Pseudoxanthobacter soli DSM 19599: one gene and its partner. The protein of the gene in region 1 interacts with the protein of each later gene in a pairwise test. Links are inferred from orthologs where the notes say so. Each region holds a gene or a part of one and is shown in the gene's direction. Other genes may lie near its edges.

Evidence for each region.
Region 2: the proteins of BUF17_RS11220 (region 1) and rpe interact in binary tests that used the Escherichia coli proteins (3 or more experiments, as listed by UniProt). The link is inferred for Pseudoxanthobacter soli DSM 19599 from one-to-one orthologs.

What each region holds. Positions count from the first base shown.
Region 1 is NZ_FRXO01000004.1:214,886-222,123, forward strand. What follows is about bases 2,816-5,765. They hold BUF17_RS11220 (PfkB family carbohydrate kinase), read left to right. Parts: upstream 2,816-3,830; coding sequence 3,831-4,700; downstream 4,701-5,765. Other genes in these bases: BUF17_RS11210 (carbohydrate ABC transporter permease), read left to right, coding at 2,816-2,931; BUF17_RS11215 (sugar phosphate isomerase/epimerase family protein), read left to right, coding at 2,980-3,834; BUF17_RS11225 (NAD(P)/FAD-dependent oxidoreductase), read left to right, coding at 4,700-5,765. In the rest of the region: BUF17_RS11200 (ABC transporter substrate-binding protein), read left to right, coding at 1-1,112; BUF17_RS11205 (carbohydrate ABC transporter permease), read left to right, coding at 1,130-2,074; more of BUF17_RS11210, read left to right, coding at 2,071-2,815; more of BUF17_RS11225, read left to right, coding at 5,766-6,118; BUF17_RS11230 (ABC transporter ATP-binding protein), read left to right, coding at 6,171-7,238. UniProt on the Escherichia coli protein: Catalyzes the ATP-dependent phosphorylation of fructoselysine to fructoselysine 6-phosphate. Functions in a fructoselysine degradation pathway that allows E.coli to grow on fructoselysine or psicoselysine.
Region 2 is NZ_FRXO01000001.1:474,882-481,949, reverse strand. The notes cover bases 4,289-7,068. They hold rpe (ribulose-phosphate 3-epimerase), read left to right. Parts: upstream 4,289-5,228; coding sequence 5,229-5,909; downstream 5,910-7,068. Other genes in these bases: purB (adenylosuccinate lyase), read left to right, coding at 5,977-7,068; BUF17_RS02035 (class I SAM-dependent DNA methyltransferase), read right to left, coding at 4,289-5,019. Outside these bases: GTPase HflX, read left to right, coding at 1-414; BUF17_RS02050 (PDZ domain-containing protein), read left to right, coding at 718-1,611; mazG (nucleoside triphosphate pyrophosphohydrolase), read right to left, coding at 1,773-2,594; lipoyl(octanoyl) transferase LipB, read right to left, coding at 3,070-3,852; more of BUF17_RS02035, read right to left, coding at 4,090-4,288. UniProt on the Escherichia coli protein: Catalyzes the reversible epimerization of D-ribulose 5-phosphate to D-xylulose 5-phosphate.

The sequences.
Region 1 (7,238 bases):
AGAAGCTTCATCCGGGCGTTAAGGTCGAGCTGATCCAGGAGAGCGACGACAGCGTCAAAGGCAAGACCAAGGCGCTGGTCGCCTCCAATTCTCTCCCGGACATCTACTTCACGTGGACCGGAAGCTGGGGCGAGAATTTCGTGCGTGGCAACCGGGCCGTCGATCTGACTAAGGTCATCGGCCCGGATACGGAGTGGGGCAAGACGCTGGCGCCCGCCGCCGTCAAGGCCTTCACCTACAACGGCAAGGACTATGGCATCCCGCTTTATCTCGATGCCAAGTTCATGGGATACAACAAGAAAATCTTCTCCGATCTGGGGCTTTCCGTCCCCGGGACTCTGGACGATCTTCTGAAGAGCTGCGACGCGATCCGCAAGTCGGGCAAGACGCCGATTTCGTTCGGCAACAAGGAAGCCTGGCCGGCGGTGCATTATGCCGGCCAGCTGCTCGCCTATAACGTGCCGCAGGCGACGCTGGAGCGCGACTTCGACCCGAAGACCGCCGAGTACACCGATCCGGGCTACGTCGCAGCGCTCAAGCAGTTCAAGGACATCATCGACCGCTGCACCGACGGCGCCGCGACCAACGGCACCTCCTATGCTTCGGCCCTTCAGGCGCTGAGCAATACCGACTCGGCGATGTATTATCAGGAGATCATCGAGTTCGATCAGAGCGCCGGGGCCGACACGCCGCTGAAAGTGGCCGATTTCGGCTTCTTCCGCCTGCCGCCGCCGGCCGATGCGAAGGGCGACGTCAAGGCCATCGAGGGCGCGCCCGAGGGCTACATGATCAACACGGCCTCGGACAACGTCCCGCTTGCGATCGACTTCATGAAGTTCGTCACGTCGGTGCCGAACGCGAAGGTGCTGTCCGCCCCGCCCTACGGACAGCCCAGCGCCACCATCGGCGGCGCCGACGAGGCGGATATGAACCCGGCCGTGGTCGCAGGCCTCAAGGACATCAGCGAGGCTTCCTACCTGATGCCCTGGCTCGACACCGCCAACGGGCCGCGCGTCGCCTCTGCCTGGCTCGCCAGTCTCCAGGCGCTGGTCGGCGGCACCATGACGCCGGAAGACGTCATGAAGCAGGTGAAGCAGGCCGCCCGCAAATGACGGGAACGGCTGCAGCGATGGGACGTGCCGCCTTCACGCAAGGCGGCACGGGTTCCGGCGGCGGGCCGAGGGTTCGGTCCGTCCGCCTGCGCCGGTGGCTGTCCTTTCGCTGGGCCGCCGTCGCGATGATCCTGGTCGGCTGGTTCGTTTACTATCCGATCGTCGACAATTTCCTCGTCAGCACAACCGAACAGGACATCTTCACCGGCGAGGTGACCTATGTCGGGCTCGGCAACTACGCCCGCCTGCTCGACGATCCGGTGGCGTGGACGGCCCTCTCGAACAATCTGCTCTACGCCGTGATCTCCATCGTGTTCCAGGTGTTCGGCGCCTTCCTGTTGGCCGCGATCATCGAGGGGCTCAGCAGCGAATACTGGCGGAGATTCTGGCGTGCGGTCTATTTCGTGCCTTCCGCGATCTCGATCACCGTCACGGGCCTGCTGTTCTATTTCATCTACCAGCCGAAGGTTGGCCTGCTGGACGTCGTGCTCGTCCACCTCGGCCTTCAGGACTTGATCCTGCCGTGGCTCGGCAGCGAGCGCTCCGCGATCTACGCCGTGATCGCCATGAGCCAGTGGCAGGGTTTCGGCTATTCGACGCTCCTGTTTGCCATCGCGATCCAGAAGATTCCGCGTGAGCTCTATGACGCCGCCACCATGGATGGAGCCGGGCCGCTCAGGAAGCTCTGGAGCATCACCTTCCCGCTCACCCGCGAAATGACCGGGCTCATGGTGATCGTCACCATCACCGGCGCCTTCCAGGTTTTCAACGAGGTGATGGTCATGACAGCCGGCGGCCCGAACAACAGCAGTCAGGTGCTCGGAACATGGCTCTATCAGCAGGGCTTCATCGAGAACAACTTCGGCTACGGAGCGGCGATCGCGGCCGTGATCTTCATAGCGACGATGCTCACGGGGGCGGCGCAGCTCTGGTACACGCGGCGTCGGAGGGTTCAGCTATGACGGCGGCTGGCTCAGCCGTCCGCGGCCGGTCCGCGAACGTGTGGGCGGTGATCGCCCGCGTGTTCCTCCACGCCTTCCTGATCTGCCTCGGCATCGTGGTGATCTATCCGCTGATCTGGATGACGCTGAACGGCTTCAAGGACAACGTCCAGATCTTCGGCAATCCGTTCGCCCTGCCCTCGCACTGGGTCTGGCAGAACTACGTTCAGGCCTGGAACCAGGGCGTGCGCAACTACGTCGCCGTCAGCCTTCTGGTCACGGTCGCGTCGGCCGCCTGCACCGTGCTTGTCAGCGCCTGGACGGCCTACGGACTGACCCGCACCAGGATGCCGATGAAGCCGCTGGTGGTCGCGATGGTGCTCGGCGGACTGATGCTGAGCCCCACCGTAGCCCTTATTCCGCTTGTGCGGATGCTGCAGGCACTCGGCCTCTACAACACATACTGGGCGCTCATCATCCTCTATACGGCGTTCCGCATCCCGTTCACGACCTTCCTGATCCGCGCCTACATGCTCGACCTGCCGAAGGATCTCGACGAGGCGGCAACAATGGACGGCGCCAGCGAGGGTCAGATTTTCTGGCGGGTGACGCTGCCGCTCTGCCGCCCCATCATCATCTCGTGCGTCATCCTGCACGTGCTGTTCGCCTGGAATGAATATCTCTTCGCGATGATCTTCACGAGCGGTACGGATCTTCAGACGCTTCCAGTCGGCCTCACCTCCATCATGGCGAAGCACGGGACGAATTACGCCGTCGTCTTCGCGGCAATGACGGTCTCGGCACTTCCGATCGTCGTCGTGTTCTTCGCCGCGCAGCGCTACTTCATCCGCGGCCTGTCCGAAGGCATGGGCAAGTAAGCCGGACAACCTGCGGCGCTACGACAAGATCGCCTGAGAGGAGCCTTTATGCCTCAGCTTGCCTTACATCAGCTCATCGGGGCGAACTTCAGCTTCCAGCATTTCCCGTTCGAACGCGTCGCGGCCGTGCTCAGCGGCTTCGGCTTCAGCGAGATCGAGCTCTGGGGCGTCGCACCCCACCTCGACCTTTACCATGCGACCGATGCGCGGTTGGATGCGGTTCGCGGCGTGCTTGGAGACAACGGCCTTTCGGTCTGGTGCTTCACGCCCGAGCAGGTGCTCTATCCGCTCAACATCGCCTCGGGGGACGCGGAGATCAGGCGCGACAGCATCGATCGCTTCCGACGCGCCGCCGATATCTGCGCGACGCTCGGCGCCCGCTATCTGTTCCTGACGCCCGGCCGCGGCTTCGAGGACGAAGCGCCGGATGTCGTCTGGGACCGTTCAGCCTCCGCGCTGCGCGAGATCGCTGGCCACGCTCGAGCCAACGGCGTGCGCTGCCTGCTGGAACCGCTTCAGCGGGTCGAGACCAACGTCTTCACCGACGCCGCGGGCCTCAGGCGGATGCTCGACGAGGTCGATGTGGACACCATGGACGTTGTGCTCGATTCCGTCGGGATGGCAACCGCCGGCGATACGGTTGCGACCTATATCGAATTGTTCGGGTCGCGGCTCGCCCATGTGCAGCTCGTCGATGGCAATCCGGCAGGTCATCTCGTCTGGGGCGACGGGTCTCTGCCGCTCGGCCGCTATGTCGAGGACCTTGCCGAGGCGGGCTATCGCGGCAAGATCACGTTCGAGCCCTTCGGCAACGGGTCCTACGCACTCGATCCGGTCGCCGCGTGGAAGCGCTGCCTCGACGGGATTGCCCCCTATCTCGACCGCTCCATGGTGCCGGCATGAGCGCGGTCAGGACAGCAAGGCTCGTCGCGGTCGGTGACAACTGTCTCGACGCCTATCTCACCCACGGCATCCTCACGGTCGGCGGCAACGCGCTCAATGTCGCTGCGCAATGGCGGCGGAATGGCTGGGCTGCGCGTTATTTCGGCGCCGTCGGCACCGATGGCGAAGGCGATATCGTACTCGCAGAACTCGCACAGGTCGGGCTCGATCCGGCCGATGTGGAACGCCGCGGCGGCGACACCGCGGTGACGCTGATCCGCGACGACAACGGCGACCGCACCTTCCTGCTCGAGGCCTTCGGCGTCGGCGAGAACTACATGCCGACGCCGGACCGCTACTCCGCGGCCGCGACGGCCGACTGGGTCCACCTCGGCACCAACGCAAATGCCGATCTCCTGCGCCGTCTCGTCTCCGACGGCGTCGCCTTCAGCGTCGATGTCTCGACGGCCCACTTCAAGCTGCCGCTTGCCGGCGTGCCGCTGGTGTTCGCCTCCGGCCCGGATGATCCCCACCTACCCGTGGAGCCGGTGTTCGAGAGGTTCCGGGCCGCCGGCGCAGGTCGCGTTGTGCTCACCTGCGGCAGGCGCGGCGCCTGGCTGGACGATGGCGGTACGCTCCACCACGCCCCCGCCACGCCAACCGATGTGGTCGATACATGCGGCGCCGGCGACAGCTTCATCGCGACGTTCGTGACGGCGTTCTGCTGCGAGCGGCGTCCCGCCGCCGAGGCCCTGCGCATGGCCTCGGTCGCAGCCGCCGAAACGTGCATGCATCGAGGCGGCTTCCCGCAGGCGCCGCGTCCCATCCCGGACTGGCTGCCGCGGAAGTATGCGGCCGTCGTCCCCCTCGCGCACGGAGACCGGTGATGTCGACGTTTCACATGCGCCAACCCGCCGTCGCCGCCCCCGCGGATCGCTCGTTCTGGCTCCAGGATATCGGCGCCGAGGTTGCGACACAGCCGCTGCGGGGTGCCACCGTCGCCGATGTCGCCATCGTCGGCGGCGGCTACGCAGGGCTGTGGACGGCGCTGCGCATCCGGGAACTCGCCCCCGAAACCCGCGTGACGGTGATCGAGGCCGACCTCTGCGGCTCCGGCGCGTCCGGTCGCAACGGCGGGCAGGTGCATTCCTGGTTCGCCGAACTCGACCTGATCAGCCGGGTCGTCGGCACGGACGAAGCGCGCCGGCTCTGTGCCGACACGGTCGACGCGATCGCGGATCTTGCCGACCTGCAGCGCACCGGCACCATCGACATGGATCTGCGGCTCGACGGCTGGCTGTGGACGGCGAGTTCCATTGCCCAGGAAGGTGCATGGTCGCGCGCGCTCGCCATGACCGAGGCCGCCGGCGACGACCGTTTCAAGGTGCTGTCGGCGGAGGAGATCGAACGCCGCACCGGCTCCTCGGCATCCTATGCCGGCATCATCGAGCCGAACGCAGGCACCGTGCATCCCGCGAAGCTGGCCGCCGGGCTGCGCGCCCTTGCCATCGCCCGGGGCGTGACCATCCACGAGCGCAGTCCGGTGACTGCCATCGTTCCGGGCAGGACCTGCACGGTGCGCACAGCGCACGGCGAAGTGCGCGCCGAGAAGGTCGTCCTCGCGGCCAATGCCTGGCTCTCAGCGCTGCCGGAGCTGCGTCGCCACCTCTATGTTGTCGGAAGTCAGGTGATCGCGACGGCGCCTGTGCCGGATACGCTCGATCGCATCGGCTGGCGCGACGGCGCCTCGATCTGCGACTCCCAGAGCCATGTGCTCTATTACCAGCGCACTCCGGGCGGGCGGGTGATCTTTGGCCGGGGTGGCGGCAACATCGCCTTCCGCGGCGATTTCGGGCAGGCGTTCAATCGCAGTCCCGACCGCGGCCACCACAACCTGCGGGAACTGCACCGTGTCTATCCGGCGCTGCGCGGCGTGCCGGTCGAATACGACTGGGCCGGGCCTATCGATTGCGTGCCCGAGCATATTCCGGTGTTCGATCACCTCTCCGGACATCCGAACATCTTCTTCGCCATGGGCTTCAACGGCACCGGCATCGCGCAGACGCCGATCGGTGGCCGCATCCTCGCCAGCCTCGTGCTGGAGCGGAAGGATCGCTGGAGCGAGAGCGGACTGGTCGGACTTTCGCGGCGCAAGACCCTGCCGCCGGAGCCCTTCCGCTATCTCGGCGCGAAGCTCGTCCGCAGCGCGGTCAGCCGCAAGAACGAAGCCGAGATCCGCAATCTCCAGGCGGGGCCGCTGACGCGGGCCGTGCTGCGCCTGATGCCGGGCAGCGGCGAACACTAAGCCCGATCGTCGCCCGCCCATCCCCGCCGACACTCGAAGCAGGAACGACACGATGGCCGACCTCATGCTCCGGAACGTCCGCAAGTCATACGGCAGCCTGGACATTCTTCACGGCATCGACCTGACGATCACGTCGGGCGAACTGATCGTCTTCGTCGGTCCTTCCGGATGCGGCAAGTCCACGCTGTTGCGCGCGATCGCGGGGCTGGAGGACATCACGTCGGGCGAGTTCCGCATCGATGGCGCGCTGATGAACGATGTGCCGCCCTCGCGCAGGGGCATCGCCATGGTATTTCAGTCCTACGCGCTCTACCCGCACATGACGGTCTACGAGAACATGGCGTTCGGCATGAAGATCGCCCGGGAGAGCAAGGCCGAGATCGATCGCCGTGTGCGGCAGGCGGCGGAGATCCTGCAGCTGACGCCCTATCTCGACCGGGTTCCGAAGGCCCTGTCCGGTGGGCAGCGCCAGCGCGTCGCCATCGGTCGGGCCATCGTGCGCAATCCCAAGGTCTTCCTGTTCGACGAGCCGCTATCGAACCTCGATGCCGCGCTGCGCGTCGCGACCCGGATCGAGATCGCCAAGCTCAAGCAATCGATGCCGCAGACCACGATGATCTATGTCACCCACGATCAGGTGGAGGCGATGACCCTCGCCGACCGCATCGTGGTGTTGAAGGATGGCCGCATCGAGCAGGTCGGCACGCCGATGGAACTCTACCGGACGCCGGCGAACCTGTTCGTGGCACGCTTCATCGGCTCGCCGGCGATGAACATCCTGCCGGCCACCGTGAAGGCGGCCGGTGCTACGACGACCGTCGCCCACGCCAGCGGCCCGGAGACGGTCGTGCCGATTGCGATGCCATCCGCAACGAAGGGAACGCCGGTCCGCGTCGGCGTTCGGCCCGAGGATCTCTTCCTGAGCGACAGTGGAACACCGCTGTTCGAGGGCCTCGTCGACTTCATCGAGCAACTCGGCGAGGTGCAACTCGTCTATCTCGATATCGGCCGCGAGGGCGAGCCGGTGATCGCCAAGCTGCCCGGCAGCGCCAGGATCGAGCGCGGTCAGTCGCTGAAGCTCTCCGCCCTGCCCGGGAACCTGCATCTGTTCGATGCCGAG
Region 2 (7,068 bases), on another replicon or contig:
CCCGATACCGATGCCCAGGCGGCGGACGTGGTGAAGACGCTCGACCTCCTCGGTGTCGATGCCCGCGATGCGCGGCGCGTCATCGAGGTCTGGAACAAGGTGGACATGCTCGACGAGGAACGGCGCGCCAAACTGGCGGCCGAGGCCCCGGCGGGCGCCGTCGCGGTCTCCGCGCTCACGGGCGAGGGCACGGACGCGCTCGTCGCCCGCGTCGAGGCGGAGCTCGCCAGCGGCCGCGCCACACGCCAGTTGCGCGTGCCGGTCACGGAAGGCGAGCTGCTGGCGTGGCTGCACCGCTCCGTCGAGGTGATCGACCGGGTCGATGCGGACGACGGCGTGCGGCTCACCGTCCGCATTCCGCCCCGTCAGGCCGATCTGTTCCGGTCCCGCGCGGGCCGTTACCTGCAGAGTTGAGGCGAGGTCGGGCCGGCTCCCGGCAGCAGAAGCGCCCGGCTTCGTCATCCGGGACGAGGAGGCCGCCGACCGCGATGCCATCGCCGACATCGTGGTGCAGGCGTTCCGCGATCATCCCTTCAGCAATCAGCGCGAATCCGCGCTGATCGATGCCCTGCGGGCAGCCGGCGCCCTCACCATCAGCCTCGTCGCGGAGGCACCGGCCAGGGCAATATCGGGAGAGGTCGTCGGGCATTCGGGTCCCTTGTGTCGTACGCGGCGAAGCGTAAGGTTCGGCGCCGACTTTCGGGCTGGAGCTGTCCTATGAAGAAGAAAGTGATTATTGCCGCCAGCGCCATTGCGCTGTCGATCGCGCATTCCGTCCTGCCCGTTGCCGGGCCACACGCCGCCTTTGCCGCTTCGCCAGCGGCGCACGGTCTGCCGAAGCCGGCGATTTCGCGGGCTCTGGGCGCTCTCCTCATGCCGATCAATGCGAAGGTCGCGAAGGTTTTCAAGCTCGACAAGTCCGCCCACGGCCTGCTCGTCGTTTCCGTGAAGCCAGGCGGCGCGGCGGACAAGCAGGGGATCAAGCCGGGCGATGTTCTGGTCGAGATCGGCGGGCACAAGGTGAAGAAGCCCATCGATGTCGATATCGCGGTGCGCCGCGGTCTGAAGACCGGCAATTCGAACTACAATGTCAATATCGACCGTGCCGGCGCCATCGTCGCGTTGGCGGCGATCATCACGCTCGAAAGCTACAATGAGACCTATTCGGTCTCCGAAGTCTCGACCTGGGAAGCGACGACGACCGAAGAAAGCTCGTTCTCCTACTCCGAATATGTCTCGGAAGAGACCACCGAGATCGAGAGCGCTTATACGAGCGAGGAATCGGTTGTGGAGGAATCCGTTTCGAGCGAGGAAACATCGAGTGAGGAATCGACGTCGGAGGAGACGTCGAGCGATGAGTCGGCAACGTCCGAGGACAGTTCAGACGACAGTGCGTCCGAGGACAGCAATGCAAGCGATGAGTCGGCAACGTCCGACGACAGTTCAAACGACAGTGCATCCGATGACAGCGATGCAAGCGATGAGTCGGCAACGTCCGACGACAGTTCAGACGACAGTGCATCCGATGGCAGCGATGCAGTCGATGACAGTTCTTCGGACGATGGTGGCTCAGCGGACGACGGCGGTTCCGACGACGGAGGCGACAACTGATTCCCGCCACGATGCCGGCCGGCGATCAGGCTGGCCGGCAATGGCGCCCGGGGGCATCATCGAACACCACCCGGCCTTCGCCGCGTTCATCTAGCCGCGTATGATATCCAGTCAGGTCTCGCGCCGGCGGGGGCTGGCCGCTTCGCCTGTCGGGGCGCGGGTCAGATCTCCTCGCGCTTGGCCTCCTGCCAGAGCGCTTCCATCTCGTCGAGGCTCGCCTGTGCCGGGGTTTCACCCCGTGCCTCAAGAGCGCGCTCGATATAATTGAAGCGACGCCGGAATTTCTCGTTCGTGCTCCTGAGCGCGGCCTCGGGATCGGCCTTCAGATGGCGGGCGAGATTGGCGAGGCCGAACAGCACGTCGCCCAGCTCGGCCGCCGTTTCCCTGTCGCGGCCGGCATCGATCTCGGCCTCCAGTTCATCGATCTCCTCGCGGATCTTGGCGAGCACGAGACGGGGATTATCCCAGTCGAATCCGACCGTTGCGGCCTTGTCCTGAAGCTTGACGGCACGAGTCAGGCCGGGCAGGGCGGCCGGAATGCCGTCGAGCAGGCTGCGGTGCTCCGGCTCCAGCCCGCGCTCGGCGCGCCGGGCGGCGCGGCTGGCCTTTTCCTGCGCCTTGATCGCCTCCCACTGTCCCTTGGCCATCGCCGACGTCCGCGCGCCCGCGTCGCCGAACACATGGGGATGCCGGCGGATCATCTTGGTCGTGATGGCCTCCACCACATCCGGGAACGCAAACTGTCCGGCTTCCTCGGCGATGCGGGCGTGGAACACGACCTGAAGCAGCAGATCGCCGAGTTCGTCGCACAGATCATCGATGTCGCCGCGAGCGATGGCGTCGGCAACCTCGTGGGCTTCCTCGATGGTATAGGGCGCGATGGTCTCGAAGGTCTGCACCACGTCCCACGGGCAGCCGCGCTCGGGGTCGCGCAGGCGCGCCATGATCGCCAGCAGGTCCACGATGTCGCGGCCGGGTCTCACGTCGGCGGAAGACAGCTGTTCCTCGGCCGGCGATACGGACACGGAGGACGAACGCGGCACGGAGGTCATGGCCAGTCTTTCCCGGGCGTTTGGGCGTTCCGCGAGCGCGGCGTTTGCCGGCGGCGACGTCTGTGAAATCGCGACGAGCCGGCCGGGGAAACACCGATTGGGGCATCGGCGGCCGACTCGCGCGTGAGACGGGCGAGATTAGAACACCGGCGCGCCCATCGGAACGGCCGGGCTGCGGGAAAGCGCGGCCGGTTCCATGACGCGGGCAGGCCGGTAACCGAACGACATCGGCGGCGCGGCGACGGGCATCCGCGCGCCGAGGCGGGAAGTCCCATCAAGACATTGAAATCTCGTCGGAATGCAGAATATCCAAGCGATCCGCACGGCGTTGGACGCGAGTCGGATAATCAGCATTATGGAACGAGTGGAATAGGGGATCGACGCATAGGCAACGGCCGCCGGCGGGCTATGCCGCCGGGATCGCGGCCGGTTCGAGCGGCTCCTGTTCAGCTTGCTCCTGTTCAGGCCGTGCGATGCGGTCCGGCTCGACGATCACCGTCGGCCCGAACACCGTGCCGAACGCCGCCCGCAGGTTCGCGTCGACGTCGTGCATGGTCACCGGAAGCCCGAGATCGACGAGGCTCGTCACGCCGTGCTCGTTGACGCCGCACGGAACGATGCCGCCGAAGTGGTCGAGTTCCGGCTCGACATTGAGCGAGATGCCGTGGAACGACACCCAGCGGCGCACGCGGATGCCGATGGCGGCGATCTTGTCCTCGGCGGTCTCGCCCTTGTCGGGACGGCGAACCCACACGCCGACGCGGTCCTCGCGGCGCTCGCCGCGAACGTTGAACTGCCAGAGCGTGTCGATCAGCCAGGCTTCCAACGCGGCGATGAAGGCGCGCAGATCGCGCTTGCGGCGCCCGAGATCGAGCATCACGTACGCCACGCGCTGGCCGGGCCCGTGATAGGTGTACTGGCCGCCGCGGCCGCTCTCGAACACCGGAAAGCGGTCGGGATCGATCAGGTCGGCGGGATCGGCGCTGGTGCCGGCGGTATAGAGCGGCGGATGCTCGACGAGCCAGACCCGCTCGGCCGCCTGTCCCGCGGCGATCGCCGCCGCGCGCGCCTCCATCTCGGCCACCGCCTCGGCATAGCCGACCGGCCGGTCCTCGACGACCCATTCCACCGGCGGCGAGCCGGCGGCCGGCAGGAAACGGCCGTCGAGGGAATCGCGGCTTCCCGTCATCGGCGGCGCTCCATCCGCTGGATGCGGCTGCGGTGGCGACAGGGCAAGGAGATCATCGAACGACCATTCCGTTCACATCGGCCCACAACGCCGGAAGCAGTGCCGGGCGGGCATGGGGCGGCTGTTTTGACGTTCTATAAATCGTGCTTCGCTGATCCGCCGCAAGTCCCGGCCGCAAGTCCCGGCGGCAAAGCCCGGTGGCCTCAAGTCCCCGCCGCCGCCCGGCCGCAACCGGCATCACCGCCGCAGGACGATGAGATAGCCGCCGACCGGAACGCCGCGATCGCGGCGCAGGTCGGCCTCGTCGAGGTGCGAAACCGTGAAGCCGGCGGCCCGCGCCGTGTCCTCCAGATAGCGGCGGCCATGGGCGAAGCGCATCGAGTCCCGCAGCGTCCAGCCGCTGCCGGCGTCGTCGCCGCGCTCGACGGAGAAGGCGAACAGCCCGCCCTGCCCCATGCGCGCCGCCGCTGCCTCGAACACCGGCGCGAGATTGCCGAGATAGCAGAACACATCCGCGGCCACGATCAGATCGTAGCGGTCCCGGGATGCGGCGAGATGGGCCACCACGTCGCCGACCGACAGGGCGTCGTAGAGCGGCCGTCCGTCCGCGCGCTTGCCCGCCGCGGCGTCGACCATCGCGGCCGAAAGGTCGACGCCTTCGAGATGGCGCACATCGGCGCGGATCTCTTCTCCCATCAGGCCGGTGCCGCAGCCGAGATCGAGCGCGCGTCCGAACGCGGCGCCGCCGGCGGCGCTGGCGATCAGGGCGGCCAGCAGGGCCGGCGCGCGGTAGTCGAGATCGCCCACCAGCGCCGCCTCGAACTTCGGGGCATATTGGTCGAACAGCTCGCGGACATAGGCATCCGGCGGGCTCTCCGGCGCCTCTGTGCCCTCGATCAGCGCCAGCTTCAGCGAGGCGGCGAACGGGTCGGCGGGGGCGAACCGCAAGGCTGCTCGATAGGCGCCGGCGGCGCCCGCGCGGTCGCCGTTCGCCAGCCGCGCGGCGCCGAGCGCCGCCCACGCGGCGGCCCATTCGGGCGCCCGTTCGAGTGCCTGTTCGAACAGTTCGGCCGCGGCCGCGGCATCGCCGTCGGCCATCAGCCCCTCGCCATATTCGAAGCGACGGTCGGCCAGCATGTCGCCGGACGAATGATTGAACGGAATCATGCAGCGATTCCAGAGAGATGGAGGGAAGGGGGCCGGCGGCATCGAAGCGGCCAGCCGAAGCCTGCGCCGCCGCCCTGCCCGGCCATGCTGTTAAGCCTCCGCGAGGCCGCGCGCAACAGCGGTTTGCCTCGCAACGCCGGTCGTGCTACGCGGCCCGCAATCCGCTTTCGCGCCCGATTTCCCGACCGTCCCGAAGCCCGGAGCCGATGATGAGCGCCGCCACCCCGTCGACCTCCGCCTCCCCCGCCGTCGTGATCGCGCCTTCGATCCTGTCGGCGGATTTCTCGAAGCTCGGCGAGGAAGTCCGCGCCATCGATGCGGCCGGTGCGGACTGGATCCATCTCGACGTGATGGACGGGCATTTCGTGCCGAACATCACCTTCGGTCCGGATGTCATCAAGGCACTGCGGCCGCACAGCGCCAAGACGTTCGATGCCCACCTGATGATCGCGCCGGCCGATCCCTATCTGGAAGCCTTCGCCGAAGCCGGCTGCGACCGCATCACCATCCACGCCGAAGCCGGGCCCCATGTCGACCGCTCGCTTCAGGCGATCCGGCATCTCGGAAAGAAGGCGGGCGTCTCGATCGTGCCGTCGACGCCCGAAAGCGCCATCGAATACCTGCTCGACCGGCTCGACCTCATCCTGGTGATGACGGTCAATCCGGGTTTCGGCGGGCAGGCGTTCATTCCGGCGATGGTGGAGAAGGTGCGCCGCGTGAAGGCGATGGTCGGCGACCGGCCGATCCGCATTCAGGTCGATGGCGGCATCACGCCGGAAACCGCGCCGCTCGTCATCGCCGCCGGCGCCGATGCGCTGGTTGCCGGTTCCGCCGTGTTCAAGGGCGGGCCGGCGGAATATGCCGCCCGCATCGCGGCGCTGCGCGCCTGAGCCCGTTTCATTCGCGCCCCGTTCCGCGTCTTCGCCGGGCAGGGCCAGAGAATCCGAGGATGCCACGATGATCCCGCGCTACAGCCGACCGGAGATGACCGAAATCTGGTCGCCGGAAACCAGGTTCCGCATCTGGTTCGAGATCGAGGCCCACGCCTGCGACGCGCTTGCCGAACTCGGCGTGATCCCTGAGTCCGCGGCGGCGACCATCTGGGAAAAGGGCCGCGCCGCCACCTTCGATGTCGAGCGCATCGACGCCATCGAGCGTGAGGTGAAGCACGACGTCATCGCCTTCCTGACGCATCTGGCCGAGTTCGTCGGGCCGGACGCCCGCTTCATCCATCAGGGCATGACCTCGTCGGATGTGCTGGACACCTGCCTGAACGTGCAGCTCGTTCGCGCCGCCGACCTGCTCATCGCCGACATCGACCTCGTGCTCGCCGCGCTCCGGCGGCGCGCGTTCGAACACAAGATGACGCCCTGCATCGGCCGCAGCCACGGCATCCATGCCGAGCCGGTCACCTTCGGCCTCAAGCTCGCCCAGGCCTATGCCGAGTTCGCGCGCGGCCGCGACCGTCTCGTCGCCGCCCGCAAGGAAGTCGCCACCTGCGCCATTTCCGGCGCCGTCGGCACCTTCGCCAACATCGATCCGGCGGTCGAGGAGCATGTCGCCGAGGCCATGGGCCTCGTGCCCGAGCCGGTGTCCACCCAGGTCATCCCGCGCGATCGTCACGCCGCCTATTTCGCCGCGCTCGGCGTGGTCGCCTCGTCGGTCGAGCGGCTCGCGGTCGAAATCCGCCACCTGCAGCGCACCGAGGTCCTGGAGGCGGAGGAATATTTCTCGCCGGGCCAGAAGGGTTCGTCGGCGATGCCGCACAAGCGCAACCCGGTGCTGAGCGAGAACCTCACGGGCCTCGCCCGCATGGTTCGGTCCTACGCCCTGCCCGCGATGGAAAATGTCGCCCTCTGGCACGAGCGCGACATCTCGCATTCCTCGGTGGAGCGGATGATCGGGCCGGACGCGACCGTCACCCTCGATTTCGCCCTGGTGCGGCTCGCGGGCGTGGTCGACAAGCTGCTGGTCTACCCGAACCGGATGCAGAAGAATCTCGATCTGCTCGGCGGGCTGGTCCACTCGCAGCGCGTGCTGCTGGCGCTC